2 regions of the Cupriavidus sp. 01L46 genome follow, and region 1 is predicted to be linked to the other one. Evidence: predicted binding sites of a transcription regulator. Region 1 holds the regulator's gene; the other holds the start of a gene.
What was found. The regulator sigma-54, encoded in region 1, starts transcription at its own class of promoters, with help from an activator protein. The targets are predictions, from matches to a motif close to TGGCANGNAANCTGCTTT.

Region 1 (6,161 bases):
TTATAGAGCAGGCCCGCTTCCGCTTTGTGCATTGCAATGGCCGATGCGCTCAAGCGGTGCTGCATGCACCGGAATGGCTAGGCCAGTCAACTATGTATTGCACAGCATACACCGGTACATATGCGTTGCGGAATCCCCTGTGTGCCCCGATTGGGTAGGCCGCAATGAAAAAGCCGCGCTCTGGGCGCGGCTTGATTCCATTTTTCAAGGGACTGACACCGACGGCCCGGTATGTGGGCCGTCAGGCACGGTCATTGCTGCATCTGCGATGCGGCCATCTGATACTTGACCGCTTCACGGTCGTGGCTCTGCACGCGATCCTTGTGGCGAATCACCTGCCGGTCGAGCTTGTCGACCAGTGCGTCGATAGCGGCATACAGGTCTTCATGATGCGCTTCGACAAAGATGTCCTTGCCCTTGAGATGTAGATTGATTTCCGCGTACTGCCGCCGGTCCTTTTCTTTTGTATTGTCGACAGAGAGCAGCACACTTACGCCAATGACTTGATCGAAATGCCTGACGATACGCTCCAGTTTCGTTTCCACGTACTCACGCAGAGGGGGCGTGATGTCCAAGTGGTGTCCACTGATCTTGAAGTTCATAGCGTTTCTCCTTCTGAAAGAGCTGCATCAGGCAGGCGATGCAGCTCGGCTACAAAGTCTTACGGAGATTGACCGCGGGAATCTTGAGCGCTTCGCGGTATTTGGCAACGGTACGCCGTGCTACCACAAAGCCTTGCTCGCCGAGCAATTCGGCAATCCGGCTGTCGGACAAGGGGTTCCTAGCGTCTTCGGCTCCTATCAATTGCTTGATCAACGCACGGATTGCCGTTGATGAGGCCGCGCCGCCGGTTTCTGTGGATACGTGAGAGCCGAAAAAATACTTCAGCTCGAAAGTCCCCATCGGCGTTGCCATGTATTTATTGGTAGTCACCCGAGAGATGGTGGACTCGTGTAAACCCAGTGTATCGGCAATCTCCCGCAAAACCAAGGGGCGCATCGCAATTTCACCGTGGGTGAAGAAGTTCTTTTGACGTTCGACAATGGCTTGTGCGACGCGCAATATCGTGTCGAACCTTTGCTGGATATTCTTGATCAACCAGCGTGCTTCCTGCAGCTTTTGCTGCAATCCGGCCGCGCCTGCATCGCCTTTTGCACCGCGCAAAATCTGCGCGTACATGTCGTTGATGCGTAGCCGCGGCATCACATCCGGGTTTAGGTGGGCGATCCATCCGCCGCTCAACTTTCGAACAAAAACATCGGGCACCACGAAATCCGCTTCTGGCCGGCTGTAGGCATGGCCGGGATAGGGCGCGAGCGAGCGGATCAGTTCATGGGCGGCCTTGAGTTCCGGCTCGTCCACTTGCAGCGCCTTTTTAAGGCGCGTGTAATCGCGCACCGCCAGCAGCTCGAGGTGGTTGGTGACGATGCTCAGCGCCAGTTCGCGCTGCGGATGCTTGAGCCTGCGCAATTGCAGCGCCAGGCACTCGGCGGCGTTGCGTGCCCCGACGCCCGGCGGATCGAAGCTCTGCAGCAGCGTGAGCACAGCCTGGATCTCGTCGACCTCGAACTCGAGCTCCTCCGGCAGCTCGCTGCAGATTTCCTCGAGCGTCGTGCTCAGGTAGCCATCATCGTCCAGGGATTCGACCAGAAAGATAGCCAGCCCCTTGTCGCGCAGGGAAATCTTGAGCGGCGCCAGCTGTTCCATGAGGTGTTCACGCAGCGTGGGCTCGGCGTCGCGCAGCTGCATCGGGGTCTTTTCGTCGTCTTCGCCTTGCGGGCGGCGGGCGAAGTCGTCCAGGCTCCAGTCGCTGCCGTAATCCTCGTTGCTGTCGGAGTAGCTGTCGTCGGCTTCGGGGGCGCCATCCGGGCGGTTCTCGCTGGTGCCCTGGCCATCGGCGGGCGCCGGCGCGGGCGCGCTCTGCAGGTTCACCGAGCCGTCCGAAGACACGCGCAACGGGCTGTCCAGCCAGTCGTTCTCACGCTCGAGCAAGGGGTTCTCGGTCAGCGCCTGTTCCACTTCCTGCTGCAGTTCAAGCGTGGACAGTTGCAGCAGCCGGATCGACTGCTGGAGTTGCGGCGTAAGCGCGAGATGCTGCGAGAGGCGGAGCTGTAGCGACGGTTTCATGCGACCTATTTTATGCTCAACTTCCGTACTGATGGAACGGAAATTGCTATCGCTGGTGTCGCTATGATCGTTTGAAGGATAAAAGGCGACACCGAAGCCGCCCGGGGGCCGATGCGCGGCAGGCGCCACGCGCCCTTACATGCGGAAGTTCTCGCCCAGGTAGACCTTGCGCACCGACTCGTTGGCGATGATGTCCTCAGGCTGCCCGGACGCCAGCACCGCGCCTTCGCTGATGATGTAGGCGTGGTCGCAGATGCCCAGCGTCTCGCGCACGTTGTGGTCGGTGATCAGCACGCCGATATTGCGTGCCTTGAGGAAGCTGACGATGCGCTGGATTTCGCCTACCGCGATCGGGTCGACACCGGCGAAGGGCTCGTCGAGCAGGATGAAGCGCGGCGCGGAGGCCAGCGCGCGGGCGATTTCCACGCGGCGGCGCTCGCCGCCGGACAGCGATAGCGCCGGGTTGTCGCGCAGGTGGGCAATCTGCAGGTCATCCAGCAGGGTGTCCAGCCGGCGCTCGATCTCGGCCTTGCCCAGGGGTTTGCCATCGTTGAGCTGCAGCTCCAGCACCGCGCGGATGTTCTCCTGCACATTGAGCTTGCGGAACACCGAGGCTTCCTGCGGCAGGTAGGACAGGCCCATGCGCGCTCGCTCATGGATGGCCAGGCCGCTGATGTGCTTGTCGTCGAGCACGATATCGCCCTCGTCCAGCGCCACCAGCCCCACGATCATGTAGAACGACGTGGTCTTGCCCGCGCCGTTGGGGCCCAGCAAGCCGACCACCTCGCCGCTCTTCACGTCGAGCGACACGTCCTTGACCACGGTGCGCGAGCCGTAGCGCTTCTTCAGGTGGCGCACGACCAGCGTGCTGCTGTCCTTCAGGGTGGCGGGCTGGGACGGTGCGGTTTGGGTAGCGGTCATGAAGGTGAAGTCAGAATCCGTGGGTCAGGGGTTGACGGGAGCCGTGGCCGGCTTGAGCGGCAGCGGGTTGGCTGCGGCACCGCTGGCGGGCTGCTCCTGGCGCGGCGACAGCACGGCGCGCACGCGGCCCGACGGGCTGCCCGCGGTCGCGTTCTCGGCGCCGCCGCTGGCCGTGTAGAACTCGTTGCGGCTGTCATAGGTGATCACCGCGCCGCGGATCTCGTCGACCAGCTTGGCGCCGGCCAGGCGAGCCATGCGGGCGCGCCCGATCAGCTTGGACAACTCCTGCTTGCCGTCATATTCGATGCGGTCGCCCCAGCCGTCGATGTACTCGTCGACGTTGTCGCGCTTCTGGCGGATATAGGCTTGCTTGCCGCCCTTAGAGGTCGCGACCGCGTACTGGTAGCCCTCGGGATCGGTACGGACTTCGGCCGCGTCGGATTTGAGCACCATGGTGCCTTTGGTCAGCACCACGTTGCCGGTCAGTACATAGACCTGCTTGACGTCATCGTAGCTGGCATTGTCGGCCTCCAGGACCAGCGGCTTTTCGCGGTCGGCCTTTTCGGCGCTGGCGGGCGCGGCCAGCGTGAGGCCAAGGACGGCGGCCAGCGTCAGCAAAGCGGCCGTGCTGCGGCGCAGACAGGACGAAGTCGTCGGGAATGGATTCATGTTGGCGTGATGGCGGTTGACGCGGGCGGCTGGTGCCCGCGGGCGGCTTCAGGGCTACTTCGCGGGACTTGCCGGCGGCGGCCCCGTGATGATGGTGCCGCGTACGTTACCCAGCAATTGTACTTCGCGAGTGACATTGTTGAAGACCAGGCCGTTGGCGGTCATCACCGACGGGCCGCGGGTCAGCTTGACAGCCTTGTCGGTCTTGACGATGTCATCGTTCACCAGCACCTGGAAATACTCCGAGGCGGCCGTCATCTGTGGGTCCTTGGCAGGCTCGGGGCCCTGGGCACGCACGATGAAGGCATTGCCGAACAGGTCGATGACCGAGCCTTCCGCGTTCATTGTGCCGCGATCGGAGTGGCCGGTGACGGGCGGACGGTCGATTTCGTAGGAGCGCATGGCCGGGCGCGTCACTTCGTAGGTCTGGTCGTCCTCGAAGTGGATCATCTTGTCGCCGGTGAAGCGCAGCTTGGTGTTGCCGTCCTCGGCAAGCTCGGTCGCGGAAAAACGGATCATGTAGTAATCCGGTTCATGCTTCTTGCCTACCGTCCCGGTGTCCGCTTCTTTCGGGGAGTTGACCTGCACCAGCCAGAAGGTGCTGCCCGCCACCAGTGCCATCAGCAGCAGGGGCAGGGCTCGCATGGCAAGCCGGCTCAGGGAGGACAGGATTTCCCGCATGGGCATGGGCTGGCCTCAGATGACCTTGGCGCGGGTCAGGTCGTGGATGTGGAGCGCGCCGACCAGGCGCCGCTCCGCGTCGACCACCAGCATCTGGTTGATGCGGTTCGCCTCCATCACCTGCACGGCTTCCACGGCCAGCTGGTCCGGCCCGACGGTATGCGGTGTGCGGTGCATGACCTCGCTGATGGGTACGGTCTTCCAGTCACGCGGGGTTTCGAGCAGGCGGCGCAGGTCGCCATCGGTGAAGACGCCGATCAGGCGGTCGTCCGGGTCCACCACCGCGGTCATTGCCATGCCTTTGCGGGTGATTTCCATCAGGGCCTGTGCCAGCGGCGTGCTCTCGCGCACCTTGGGCACCGCGTTGCCGCTGCGCATGACGTCGCGCACGTGGGTCAGCAGCTTGCGCCCGAGCGCGCCGCCCGGATGCGAGCGGGCAAAGTCTTCCTCGCCGAAGCCGCGGGCATCCAGCACCGCCACCGCGAGCGCGTCGCCCATCGCCAGTGCGGCGGTGGTGCTGGCGGTCGGCGCCAGGTTGAGCGGGCAGGCTTCTTTTTCCACCCCGGCATTGAGGTGCGCGTCGGCCAGCTTGGCCAGCGTGGAGGCGGGGTTGCCAGTCACGGAGATGAGCTTGGCGCCGATGCGCTTGACGATCGGGACGATCGAAAGCAACTCGGCGGTCTCTCCGGAATTGGAAAAGGCGATCAGCACATCGTCGCGCGTGACCATGCCCAGGTCGCCGTGGCTGGCTTCGGCCGGATGCACGAAAAACGCGGGCGTGCCGGTCGAGGCCAGCGTGGCCGCGACCTTGCGGCCGATGTGGCCCGACTTGCCGATGCCGGACACGACGACGCGCCCGCTGCAATTGAGCGTCAGTTGCACAGCCTGCGCAAATCCGTCGTCCAGGCGGCCTGCGAGGGCAGCGACGGCGTCGGCTTCGATCTGGAGGGTTTCGCGAGCGAGCCTAAGTGCTCGATCCGCATTGAAATTAGCTATCATGGCGACGAAGTATACCAACGAATGCGATGGCGCTTGGGCTGTTCCTGGGATCGGGCGGCCGGAGCGGCCATCGCGCTTGCCGTAATCCGCCGGCAGGGCCGCCCGCACCGGGCCGGCCCGGTGCCCGGCGCGGCGTACCCTGACCCTGTCGATGCACTCTCCGCTGGACCTTACCCTTGTCCTGCTGGCCGCCGCCGTGTTTGGCGTGGTCGCGTTTCGCATGTTGCAGTTGCCGCCGATGCTGGGGTACCTGGTCGTGGGCATCCTGATCGGGCCGCACGCGCTCGGCCTGGCCAGCGATACCGCGCAAACCAAATACCTGGCCGAGTTCGGCGTGGTCTTTTTGATGTTCTCGATCGGCCTGGAGTTCAGCCTGGGCAAGCTCAAGGCGATGAAGCGGCAGGTCTTCGGCCTGGGCGGCTCGCAGGTGGTGCTGTCGCTCCTGGCCGTGATTCCGGCGAGCTGGGCGTTCAACTGGCTGTTTCCGCTGTCCTGGCAGGCCTCGGTGGCGCTGGGCGGCGCGCTGGCCATGTCATCCACCGCCATCGTGTCCAAGATGCTGTCGGAGCGCCTGGAGCTGGAGAGCGAGCACGGGCGCAACATCATCAGCATCCTGCTGTTCCAGGACCTGGCCGTGGTGCCGCTGCTGATCGTGATCCCGGCGCTCTCGCGCGATCCGGGCGACCTGATGATGGCGCTGGGCCTGGCCACGGTGAAGATCGTGGTGGCCCTGAGCCTGATCTTTTTCGTCGGCCAGCGTCTCA
Region 2 (5,428 bases), on a different contig from region 1:
GTCGCCCCCGCCGCCAGGTAGGGCGCGGCAAAATGCACCATCTCCGGCTTGGCGGCGGTCAGCGGCGTGCCGCCAAGGTAATACAGCGGCGATACGCGCGCCTCGCCGGCTGGCGGCGCATCGCAGAAAAACGGCCCATCCGCATCCACTGGCGGCGTCACATCGACCACGCCGCTGGCCTCGATCACCAGCGTATGTGCGGGCCCGGCCACGGTGAAGCTGTGCACGATATTGCCGAAGCCGTCACGCGCCTCGGACAGGTTGCCGGGAACGGACAACTGCCATTCCTGCACGGCCTGCAGCGGACCCGAGCGCGGCGCGAGCCGCAGTTCGTGCACGCTGCGCCGGACCGGCTCGGCGTAACGGTAGACCGTCTTGTGGTGAATCTTGTATTTCATGATGTGGCGAGGCCGGCACAACCTCCCCACGTTTTATGGGTCAGGCAGCGAGCAGCGGCACGAGGAAATCCCGGCTGATGCCGTTGCCGAGGTCGCCGATGCGCTCCAGGAAACTGGTCAGGTAAGCATGCAGCCCGACGGCGAAGATGTCGTCGATGCGCGCATATTTCAGATCGGCGTGGAGTTTACCAGCCTGGCGCTCGGTCTCCGAAGAAAGGTGGTTGCCCACCAGCGCCAGGATCGACACCACCTCGTCCATGCTAGACACCAGCGAGCGCGGCATGTCGGGGCGCAGCACCAGCAGTTCGGCCACGCGCTCGGGCGTGATCACGGTGCGATACACCTTGCGGTACACCTCGAACCCTGACACCGAGCGCAGAACAGCCGCCCAGTGATAGAAATCGTTGGCGTCTCGATTGGGATCGCTGTCGTCGACCGTGCTGGCCTGGAACTTCACGTCCAGAATCCGCGCGGTATTGTCGGCGCGTTCCAGGAACGTGCCCAGCCGCATGAAGTGGAAGGCATCGTCCTTGAGCATGGTGCCAAACTGCACGCCGCGGGCCAGGTGGGAGCGGAACTTCACCCACTCGAAGAACTGCGAAGGATCCTCGCGCAGCACGCCGTCGGCGATCATGCGCTGCACGTCGAGCCAGGTGGTGTTGATGGTCTCCCAGACCTCGGTGGTCAGCGAGCCGCGCACCGCGCGGGCGTTCTCGCGGGCCGCGCGCAGGCAACTCATGATGGACGAGACATTGGTCATGTCGCGCACCATGAAGTCGATCACGTCGTCGCGCGTGAGCAGGCCGTACTTCTCATCGAACACCGTGGTCAGCTCGGAGATATCGAGCATGGCCCACCAGCCTTGCTCTGCCACTTCCGCGGATTGCGGCAGCAGCGAAGTCTGGTAGTTCACGTCCAGCATGCGCGCGGTGTTCTCCGCGCGTTCGGTATAGCGCGCCATCCAGAACAGATGGTCGGCGGTGCGGCTAAGCATGGTCAGTCCCCTCGTACAGCGCTGTTCGCCCGCGCGCCGCCGGCAACGCGGCGGCCAGCGCGGGAATCACAAACAATCCTTGCGGGCGCCGCGCGTCAGCGCTCCAGTACCCAGGTGTCCTTGGTGCCCCCGCCCTGCGAGGAGTTGACCACCAGCGAGCCTTCGCGCAGCGCAACGCGGGTCAGCCCGCCAGGCACCATGCGCACATCCTTGCCGGACAGCACGAACGGACGCAGGTCGATGTGGCGCGGCGCGATCCCCGACTCGACATAGGTCGGGCAGGTGGAAAGCGCCAGCGTGGGCTGCGCGATGTACTGCTCGGGACGCGCGCGCACGACCTCGCGGAACGTGTCGATCTCCGCGCGCGTGGCGGCAGGCCCCACCAGCATGCCGTAGCCGCCGGCCCCGTGGGTTTCCTTGACCACCAGCTCGCTCATGTGGTCCAGCACGTACTGCAGGTCGTCCGGGCGGCGGCACATGTACGTCGGCACGTTGTTGAGGATCGCTTCCTCGCCAAGGTAGAAGCGGATCATGTCGGGCACGTAGGGATAGATCGACTTGTCGTCGGCCACGCCCGTGCCGATGGCATTGCAGATGGTGACGTTGCCCGCGCGGTAGACCGAGAGCAGCCCCGCCGCGCCCAGCGTGGAATCCGAGCGGAACACCAGCGGATCGAGGAAGTCGTCGTCGACCCGGCKGTAGATCACGTCGATGCGCTGCGGGCCCTGGGTGGTGCGCATGTAGAGGTGGTCGTCCTGTACGAACAGGTCGCTGCCCTCGACCAGTTCCACACCCATTTGCTGCGCCAGGAAGGCATGCTCGAAGTAGGCGGAGTTGTACATGCCGGGCGTGAGCACCACCACCGTGGGATCGGCGATGTTCTGCGGCGAGACGCCGCGCAGCATGTCGAGCAGCAGGTCGGGATAGTGCGCCACCGGCGCCACGCGATTGCGCGCGAACAGGTCCGGGAACAACCGCATCATCATCTTGCGGTTCTCCAGCATGTAGGACACGCCGGAGGGCACGCGCAGGTTGTCTTCCAGCACGTAGAACTCGCCCTCGCCAGCACGTACTACGTCGATGCCCGCCACGTGGGCGTAGATATCACGGGGCACGTCGATGCCGAGCATCTCGGGGCGGTACTGCGCGTTGTTGTAGATCTGGTCTGGCGGGATCACACCGGCGCGGATGATGTCCTGCCCGTGATAGATATCGTGGATGAAGCGGTTCAGCGCCGACACCCGCTGGCGCAGGCCGCGCTCAAGCGTTGCCCACTCGCTGGCGGGGAAGATGCGGGGAATGACGTCGAATGGGATGGTCCGCTCGGTACCGCTGTTGGACTCGTCTTTTTCACCGTAAACGGCGAACGTGATGCCCACACGCCGGAAAATCAGGTCGGCCTCGGCGCGCTTGTTGTCCATGGTGCCTTCGGACTGGCGCGCCAACCAATCCGCGAACTGCTTGTAATGCCCCCGCACGGCACCTGCCGGCAGGGACTCGCCCGCGTGGATTGCTGCTGCCACGCCATCTTGCCAATCGAGCATCTCGTCGAAAAACCGCGCCGCCATGATGGCCGTTCCCCCATGATTTGGGTGCCGCCCAAACTGCCGGCTATCCCGTTTTGATTGGCTTGTTGTTCCCGGCACAGCACCTTGAGATCACCACCCGAGGCCCGGCGGCTTGGCCGCGGACCGTCTCGTCATGCTTCGAAGTGCTGTCCCTATAGGATACCTATGACCACGAAAGCCGCAAGCAGCAGGCATTCGCGCCATCAAACATGGATAAGCAAGATGTCTGCCAGCCTTCGCTTCGGGCCGGCGTTGGCATCGGTTCAGCGGGCGATCGCCGCGCCTTGCTGCGCCTGCACTCCGGCCAGGATGCGCTGCACCAGCGCCTCCGGCGTCTGGCGGATATCGAGCACCAGGGCGTCGCGCGGCTCCTCCAGGGTCTCGAACTGGCTCTGCAACAGGGCGGGATTGAAGAAGTGGTCGCTGCGCTCGGCCAGGCGGCCGCCAATGATCGCTGCATCGCCCTTCATGTAGATAAAGGTCACGCCGCCATCGGCGGGGGTCAGGCGGTCGCGGTAGATTTGCCGCAGCGCGGAACAGGTAAAGACGTGGGTGCGCCCCTCGGCGCGGGCTGCATCGATCGCCGCGCGCATCGCGGCCAGCCAGGGCCAGCGGTCGTCGTCGGTCAGCGCGATGCCGTTGTGCATCTTCGCCTTGTTGGCGGCGCTGTGGAATTCATCGGCGTCGTGGAAGCCGCATTGCAAGGTCTTGGCCAGCAACTGGCCGACCGTGGTCTTTCCGCAGCCGGAAACGCCCATCAGGATGTAGATCATGTCTGCTCCAACGATCATGTTCGGATGGTTTTCCCATCCTTGTCGGTAGACCCCGCGCCGGCCGCCGGCTGGCTCCGCAAGCGTTCAGCCATGAAGCCATGATAGGACCCGCATGGGCCGGCTCGGGGTCGTCTCCGCCAGCCATCGGCTGCCGGAGACACAAATGACACAAATTTAAGGGGCGCTGCCTATTGTGCGACGGCCGCGCCCGTTTGGACAGCGCCGGGCGCGTCAGCCTCGGAGAGGTCCAGCGCGCTGCCGCCCTCCTCCGCGATCCGCGCGTTGCGGCGGAACAGCCCAAACAGGCCCCGGCCAACGCTGAAATTCGTGAAGGCGTCGTCCGGCAATACGGCGGAAGCACGCGTGGCCAGGTCGCCGTCGCCATTGGCGGCGCCGAGCCATTCCAGCGTGCCCGCCACGGCGTCCACGCGGATCCGGTCGCCGTCACGCACGCGCGCCAGCGGGCCGCCGGCAAGTGCCTCAGGACCCACATGAATGACCGCCGGCACCTTGCCCGAGGCGCCCGACATGCGGCCATCGGTCACCAGCGCAACCTTGTGGCCGGCGTCCTGCAGCGAGCCCAGCACCGGGGTGAGGCGGTGCAGTTCGGGCATGCCGTTGGCGTTGGGCCCCTGGAAACGCACGACCGCGATCATGTCGCCCGTGAACTCGCCAGCTTCGAACGCAGCTTGCAATTGCTCTTGCGAGTCAAAGACGCGGGCCGGTGCTTCGACCACCCGATGCGCGTCCGCCACCGCCGACACCTTGATCATGCCGCKGCCAAGATTGCCTTGCAGCAGGCGCAAGCCGCCCTCGGGGGAGAACGGCTCGGCCGCGGTGGCCAGCACCGTGGCGTCGCMGCTGACTGCGGCACCGTCGCGCCACTGCAGCACGCCGTCGAGCATCACGGGCTCTTGCGTGTAACGGGCCAGGCCACGCCCGGCCACGGTCTCCACGTCCTCGTGCAGCAACCCGGCGCTGAGCAGCTGGCGAATCACGTAGGCCACACCGCCCGCGGCGTGGAAGTGGTTCACGTCGGCCGAGCCGTTGGGGTAGACCCGCGCCAGCAGCGGCGTGATGCGCGAGAGACGGTCGAAATCGTCCCAGTCGATCAGGATGCCCGCCGCGCGCGCCATCGCCACCAGGTGGATGGTGTGGTTGGTCGAGCCGCCCGTGGCCAGCAGGCCGACCACGGCATTGATCACCGCGCGCTCGTCCACGATGCGCGCCAGCGGCAGGTAGTCGCCGCCCCGCGCCGTCAGGGCCAGCGCGCGCTGGGCCGCGGCGGCGGTGAGCGCGTCGCGCAGGCCGCTGTCCGGATGCACGAAGGCCGCGCCCGGCATATGCAGGCCCATGATTTCCATCAGGAACTGGTTGCTGTTGGCGGTGCCGTAGAAGGTGCACGTGCCGGCGCCGTGATAGGCCTCGCATTCGGCCTCCAGCAAGGCTTCGCGGCCCACCTGGCCGGTTGCGTAAAGCTGGCGCACGCGCGCCTTTTCCTTGTTGGACAAGCCCGTCGACATCGGCCCCGCCGGCACGAACACCACCGGCAGGTGGCCGAACTGCAGCGCCCCCATCAGCAGGCCCGGCACGATCTTGTCGCACACGCCCAGCATGACCGCGGCATCGAAGGTGTTGTGCGACAGCGAGACCGCAGTGGCCATCGCAATGGCATCGCGCGAAAACAGCGACAGC

Region 2: the regulator sigma-54 is predicted to act here: its motif matches at 3,175-3,192, upstream of AC1DS3_RS18760 (circularly permuted type 2 ATP-grasp protein).

The regions. Positions count from the first base shown of each region.
Region 1 is NZ_JBFTSF010000045.1:35,525-41,685, forward strand. Features, by position in the region: gene hpf (ribosome hibernation-promoting factor, HPF/YfiA family) at 252-602, opposite strand; gene AC1DS3_RS10790 (RNA polymerase factor sigma-54) at 652-2,127, opposite strand; gene lptB (LPS export ABC transporter ATP-binding protein) at 2,263-3,048, opposite strand; gene lptA (lipopolysaccharide transport periplasmic protein LptA) at 3,073-3,717, opposite strand; gene lptC (LPS export ABC transporter periplasmic protein LptC) at 3,772-4,398, opposite strand; gene AC1DS3_RS10810 (KpsF/GutQ family sugar-phosphate isomerase) at 4,414-5,397, opposite strand; gene AC1DS3_RS10815 (monovalent cation:proton antiporter family protein) at 5,549-6,161, shown strand, end outside.
Region 2 is NZ_JBFTSF010000098.1:14,222-19,649, forward strand. Features, by position in the region: gene AC1DS3_RS18750 (transglutaminase family protein) at 1-398, opposite strand, end outside; gene AC1DS3_RS18755 (alpha-E domain-containing protein) at 439-1,392, opposite strand; gene AC1DS3_RS18760 (circularly permuted type 2 ATP-grasp protein) at 1,488-2,960, opposite strand; gene AC1DS3_RS18765 (gluconokinase) at 3,224-3,733, opposite strand; gene edd (phosphogluconate dehydratase) at 3,922-5,428, opposite strand, start outside.